Regions from separate parts of the Burkholderia sp. BCC1996 genome, predicted to be linked through region 1. Evidence: riboswitches for the same ligand, from Rfam matches in the RefSeq annotation. Region 1 holds a riboswitch; the other holds the start of a gene.
What was found. A riboswitch is a leader RNA that binds a small molecule or an ion and turns the genes downstream of it on or off. The one in region 1 is predicted to bind manganese.
Positions count from the first base shown of each region.

Region 1 (3,403 bases):
GGCCGAAAGCGATGACGGTCGCCGTCGTGCTGGCCGGCCTCGTGCCGATCATGGTCGGACACGGCGCCGGCTCCGAAGTGATGCAGCGCATCGCCGCGCCGATGGTCGGCGGCATGATCACCGCGCCGCTGCTGTCGATGTTCGTCATTCCCGCCGCGTGGCTTCTGCTGCAGCGCCGTCGTGCGCGAGGTGCAAGCCGTCAGCGGCATTCCGATGCAGTTCCTCACGGCATGAACGTGCCGTCCACCCCCACTGGAGAGTCCCGATGAAGATGAATCAATTGATCGCCACCGCCACTGCCGTTTTCGCGACCGGCGTGTTCGCCGTTCCCGCGCTGGCCGCGGGCGACATGTCGGGCATGGACATGTCCGGCATGAAGATGTCGTCGGGCGGCGCGGCCGAGTCGCATGCCGCGCTGACCGATGCCGAAGTGAAGAAGGTCGATGCCGCGAGCGGCAAGATCACGCTGAAGCATGGCGCGCTGGAGAACGTCGGGATGCCGCCGATGACGATGGCGTTCAAGGCGAAGGACGCGGCCATGCTCGCCGAGGTCCATGCGGGTGACAAGGTGAAGGTCCGCGTCGAGAACGTCAACGGCACGCTGACGATCGTCAGGCTCGTGAAGGCGTCGTAAGCGCGGGGAAGCGGGCGGGATGGCCGCCCGCCGCGAGCGTCGTCAAGCGCAGTGCGGTGACGACGGTCGCGTTCGGGGGCGTACGCCTGTCGGGCGACGCGCCCGATCCGCGTCTTCAGCGCATTCAGCACCTTCAGCACCTTCAGCACCTTCAGCACCTTCAGCACCTTCAGCGCCTTCAACGCATTCAGCGTCTTCAGCGCGTCAGCGCGTCAACGTCACGAACAGATAGCCGACATACCCGGCCCCGTTCGCCAGCAGTGCCCAGATCGCGAGCCCGCGCGCACGCGCATTGACACGCAGCCAGACCGCCGCCGCGAGCGTGATGACCACGCCGGTCAGCACTTCGGGGCGCGGCTCCCACGGCGTCAGCATGATGCCGATCGCCGGCAGCAGCGTGCCCTGGAACACCATCGCGCCGGTGATGTTGCCGAACGCGAGCGTGTCCTTCTTGCGGCGGATCCACAGCACGCTGTTGACCTTTTCCGGCAACTCGGTCGCGATCGGCACGATGATCAGCGACAGCAGCAGCGCGGAAATACCGAGCAGGTGCGACACGCCTTCGACGCCGTGGATGAAGCCCTTCGCCCCGCCGACGAGCAGCGCGACGCCGAGCGCGAGCTGCAGCGCGATGGTCGCGAGGTTGGTCGGCAGCCCGACGCGCGACAGGAACATCGCGTGCGGCGCCTCGGTGCCGTGCCCGGCATCGACGAGCCGGGTCGACGCGCGGAACGTCATCACGACGTACATCACGTAGATGCCGACCAGCATCGCGGCGAGCAGCCCGCGGACCGCCCACACGTGATGCGGGACGAACATCGCGACGGTGGCGAGCGCGAATGCGGCGATGAAGTAGTTCAGGTCGCGCACGAAGCCGGTCCGCTCGGGCGCGATCGTGCCGGTCAGTCCGCGCGAGCGGATCACGGCGAGCGTCATCAGGAAGGTCGTCAGCGTCGCGAGCATCAGCGGCGCGCCCAGAATCGCGCCGACGCCGATCTCCTCGTTGACCGCCGCGTTCGACGTGCCGCCCGCGAGCGCGAGCAGCGGCACCATCGTTTCGGGCAGCGCGGTGCCGACGGCGGCGAACAGCGAACCGGTCACGCCTTCGGAAATCTTCAGCCGTTCGCCGAGATGTTCGAGCGCATTCGTGAAGAGTTCGGCCGCGACCAGGATGACGATCAGCATGAACGCCAGTTCGACGAGCATCAAGGTCATGCGGCACCTCCGCAGGCAGGCAGGCGGGCAGTGGCGAAATGCGAGAGGGAAGCCAGGAGGAACATGGGGACTCCGTGGTCGGACGTGGACGAACCATGACGCATCTGCCGACGTCCGACCAGGAACGACGCGATGCGTCGATGGTCTCGCCAGACCGATACGGCCGAATACGCCACGGCCGCAGGCCGAGTGTGTTGACGCATTCGCTTTCCGGGGATGGAAAGCAGGCTACTCCCCAAAGACGAAGGGCAGTCTAGCCGAGCCGGCCGCTTTCGGCAAGCGTGTGCGGTCATGCCGCTTCATTCGGGATGGTAAGCCGCCTTCTGCCGGACGCACATGCCATTCCAGGAAGCAATCGGTGTGCGCGCGCGGCGGCGTCACGCGCGTGTCACGCAGCGCCGGCCGGGAAATACAGCGCGAACGTCGTGCGTCCGCCCTGGCTCACGACCTCGACCTTGCCGCGGTGCAGTTCGACGATCGACTTGACGATCGCGAGCCCGAGCCCCGCGTTGCGCGCCGCGCCGTGCCGCGACGAATCGATCCGGTAGAAGCGCTCGAAGATCCGCTCGATCTGTTCGGGCGGAATCGCCACGCCGCGGTTCGTGACTTCGACGACCGCGAAGCCGGGCCGGGTCGAGACGGCCAGCTCGATCGTCGACCCGGCTTCCGCGTGTTCGAGCGCGTTCGACGCGAGGTTGCTGACGGCGCGGCGGAACAGCGTCGCGTCCGCGACGATCGGCGCTTCGCCGCGCACGTCGAGCCGCACGCCGGCCTCGTCGGCCAGCGCCTGGAAATACGACGCGAGCCGGCGCAGTTCGTTGCCGGCGTCGAGTTCGGCGGTCTTCAGGTGCTGCCGCGCGTTGTCCGTGCGCGCGAGAAACAGCATGTTCTCGATCATCCGCTGCAGCCGTTCGCATTCCTCGATGTTCGATTCGATCAGCGCTTCGTATTCCTCGGTGGTGCGGGCGCGCGACAGCGTGACCTGCGACGCGCTGATCAAGTTCGCGAGCGGCGTGCGCATGTCGTGCGCGAGGTCGGACGAGAACTGCGACAGCCGCACGAACGCGCGCTCGAGCCGGTCGAGCATCCGGTTGACCGAGGTGGCGAGCTCGCGTAACTCGACCGGGCCGCCGCGCGCGTCGAGACGCGCGTTGAGGTTGTGCGCCTCGATGCGCGACGTCTGCCGGCCGAGGCTCTCGACCGGACGCAGGCCGCGGGACGCGACCGCGTAGCCGAGCGCGCCGACCAGCAGCGCGCCGAGCGCGGCCGCGAGCCAGATGTCGACGCGATAGCTTTCGAGCAGCGACTGGCGATCGGCCGCCGTGCGCGCCACCGCGACCTGGACGGTTTCGCCCGACGGCAACGTGGCGCGTGCACGCACGCAGCGCGACGGGCCGATGCCGGGCGGCGCGCAGCTGAACGGGCTGGCGGCCGCGCGCGAGGCACCGGCCGGCTGCGGCCGTGCGATCACCGATGCGAGCGTGTGGCCGGCCGCGTCGGTGTGTTCGACGAGCGGGCGGTTCGCGCCGTCGTAGATGCCGAGATAGACGCCCG
Region 1 covers NZ_CAJPHM010000014.1:24,211-27,613, reverse strand. Annotated here, with positions in the region: gene U4Z64_RS20860 (efflux RND transporter permease subunit) at 1-269, shown strand, start outside; gene U4Z64_RS20855 (copper-binding protein) at 266-634, shown strand; gene U4Z64_RS20850 (sodium:calcium antiporter) at 839-1,849, opposite strand; yybP-ykoY riboswitch at 1,923-2,098, opposite strand; gene U4Z64_RS20845 (heavy metal sensor histidine kinase) at 2,238-3,403, opposite strand, start outside.

Region 2 (3,403 bases), on a different contig from region 1:
GCGATGGCGGCGCTGTCCGCCGGTACGTCGGCCATCGCGGCGACGGCCGCCGCGCTTGCGTACGCGATCGCAGTCCGCGCCGCCGCCTGCGCGGCTCGCCGCATCGCGCACGCCCGGGCCGCCCCCGCCGCGTCGTCGCCCGCGCGGCACCGACCGTTTTCTTCTGTTCGCCTTACCTTGATGCAGGACCCTTCGTCATGACGCAAACCGCTTTCCGTTCCCAGCTGCTGACCTTCAACGGCGACCCGGCGCAGTCGAGCCAGGCCGCGAACCACGAGACCGACGGCCTCCTGATCGTCGACGACGGCAAGGTCGTCGCGGCCGGCCCGCATGCACGGCTGGCCGCGACGCTCGCGCGCGACGCGGTCGTCCACGACCTGCGCGACAAGCTGATCGTGCCCGGCTTCATCGATACGCACATCCACTATCCGCAGACGGACATGATCGCGTCGCCGGCCCCCGGCCTGCTGCCGTGGCTCGACAAGTACACGTTCCCGACCGAGCGCCAGTTCGGCGATCCGGAGCACGCGCGCGAAGTCGCCGACTTCTTCGTCGACGAATTGCTCGCGTGCGGCACGACGAGCGCGCTCGTCTACTGCACCGTGCACAAGCAGTCGGCCGACGCGCTGTTCGCGGCGAGCGATGCGCGCGACCTGCGGATGATCGCGGGCAAGGTGCTGATGGACCGCAACTGCCCCGAGTTCCTGCGCGACACCGCGCAATCGGGCTATGACGACAGCGCCGAGCTGATCGGCCGCTGGCACGGCAAGGGCCGTCAGATGTACGCGCTCACGCCGCGCTTCGCGCCGACCTCCACCGAGGCGCAGCTCGAGGCGTGCAGCGAACTCGCGCGCCGCCATCCGGACGTGTTCGTGCAGAGCCACGTCGCGGAAAACGTCGACGAAGTGAAATGGGCGGCCGAGCTGTTCCCGGGCCACCGCAGCTATCTCGACATCTACGATCGTTACGGGCTGCTGCGCCCGCGCGCGGTGTACGGCCACTGCATCCATCTCGACGACGAGGACCGTCGCCGGATGGCCGAGACGCGCACCGTCGTCGCGCACTGCCCGACGTCGAACTTCTTCCTCGGCAGCGGGCTGTTCGACTTCGACAAGGCCGGCGAATACGACGTGCCCGTCACGCTCGCCACCGACGTCGGCGGCGGCACGTCGTTCTCGATGCTGCAGACGATGAACGAGGCGCACAAGGTGGCGCGGCTGTCGGGCCACCACCTGAGCGCGACGCGGATGTTCTGGCTCGCGACGGCCGGCGCCGCGCAGGCGCTCGATCTCGCCGACACGGTCGGCACGCTCGCGCCGCGCACCGAAGCCGACTTCGTCGTGCTCGACCCGCGGGCCACGCCGCTGCTCGCACGCCGCACGAAGCGCGCGGAGTCGCTCGAGGAACTGCTGTTCGCATTCGCGCTGCTCGGCGACGACCGCGCCGTGTACCGCACGTACGCGGCCGGCCGGCTCGTGCACGAGCGCGGTGCCGCACGCCGCGCCGCCGCGTAACCGGCGCACCTGAGCCCCACCCTGCTCCGGCATGCGCTGCGGCGCATGCCGGAGCCGTCGAATTCACCGCGCGCGGCACGCGCCGTGCTAGAATTCGCCGCTCATTGGGGAGTAGCCGCTCCGCTCGATGTCCCGCGCCCCCGGCGCGCATCGTGACGGAGGCGTCCGTCAACAGACTTGGCCGTTCGGCCATGGCGGGCGCAGCCACCAAGGCCTGGCGAGACCGATGGTTCACTGCGCGCCGCATCAGGGCCCGGCGCGCGGCGGATCGTCGCTCGCACGCACAACATCGGCCCGTGGAACCCCATACGTGTCCCAAGCATTCCTGATCTCCACCGGCGCCGTCGCCCTCGCTGAAATCGGCGACAAGACCCAACTGCTGTCCCTCGTGCTGGCCGCGCGCTATCGCAAGCCCGTGCCGATCATTCTCGGCGTGCTGGTTGCGACGGTCGTGAACCACGGCTTCGCCGGTGCGCTCGGCGAATGGCTCGGCATTCTCGTCACGCCGTCGATCATGCGCTGGGCGCTCGCGTTCTCGTTCATCGCGATGGGCTTGTGGATCCTCGTGCCGGACAAGCTCGATGCGGACGAAGCCAATGCGAACCGCTCGCGGCTCGGCGTGTTCGGCGCGACGCTCGTCGCGTTCTTCCTCGCGGAAATGGGCGACAAGACGCAGATCGCGACCGTCGCGCTCGCCGCGCGCTTCCAGGATTACATCGGCGTGGTGGCCGGCACGACCTTCGGGATGACGCTGGCGAACGTACCCGCGATCCTGCTGGGCGACCGTTTCGCGCACCGCCTGCCGACCAAGCTGGTGCACGGCATCGCGGCCGTGCTGTTCGTCGTGCTGGGGGCGCTGGCGCTGCTGGGCGTCGGCGTCTGACGCACGCAGGCAAGTGGCGCGGCCGGGCGGCCGCGCCGGTGTCGATACCGCGTTACTTCGCGACCGCCGCACCCGATGCCGGCGCCGCCGGCACCACGCGCTCGTTGGTGGCCGGCGCGGCCGGCCCGCCGCGCTTGTCGACCGGCAGCCGCACCGTGCGGATCGCCCCGTTCGACAACGGGAAATCGGCGAGCGCGCTGCGCGCGAGAAACGGCATCGCATACAGCAGCGCGCCGTTGTCGCCCGTGGTGCGCGCGGTCACGTTATAGACCTCCTTGCCGGTCGCGCGCTCGGTGATCCGGATGCCGAGCGTGTAGTCGAACACCTGGTAGGTCTGCGCGACGTAGCCGGCCGGCATCGGCCCCCAGGGCCCCCACGGGCCCCACGGCCCGCCCCGCCAGTACGGCCCCGGCCCCATGAACCACGGGTCGTAGTAGACCGGCTGCGGCACCGTCACCAGATCGCTGCCGACCCCGTAGGCCAGCCCGACCAGATAGCGTGCCTGCGCGGCCGGCACCTGGCGGAACGCATACGCGGACAGTTCGTTCGCGACGATCGGCTCGTAGGTCGACTGCTCGATGCTGTGCTTGTGCGCGTCGCTGCGCGTGAAGGCGTAAGTGCGCGTCGCGTCGCTGCCGCTCCAGTCGGAGAAGGCCGTGACCTGTGTCGTCACGTAGCTGGTGCAGCCCGTCAGCAGCGCCACGCACAGCGCCGCCGCCCAGCCCGCACCGCGTTGAATCCATTCATGTTTCATGTCGATCCTCGTCGATCCGTCACCCGTTCGTCGCACCGCGCGAACTGCACGGGATGCCGATAATACGCGGACTGCCGGAACCGGTAAAAAGTTCGCGCGGCACGCGGCCGCAAGCCTTTGTACAATGGCCCGGTTCAGCCGGCCCGTGCTGCGGGCCCGATCCCCACTCCACCGATCTCGACGACCATGTCCGACAACGCCTCCTCCACCGTGATCCGCCGCGCCGACTACACGCCGCCGGCCTTCCTCATC
Region 2 covers NZ_CAJPHM010000019.1:105,027-108,429, reverse strand. Annotated here, with positions in the region: gene U4Z64_RS25885 (hypothetical protein) at 1-201, shown strand, start outside; gene guaD (guanine deaminase) at 198-1,514, shown strand; yybP-ykoY riboswitch at 1,609-1,746, shown strand; gene U4Z64_RS25875 (TMEM165/GDT1 family protein) at 1,825-2,397, shown strand; gene U4Z64_RS25870 (DUF4136 domain-containing protein) at 2,450-3,151, opposite strand; gene pepN (aminopeptidase N) at 3,338-3,403, shown strand, end outside.
Region 2: another riboswitch for manganese. It lies ahead of U4Z64_RS25875 (TMEM165/GDT1 family protein); the one in region 1 lies ahead of U4Z64_RS20850 (sodium:calcium antiporter).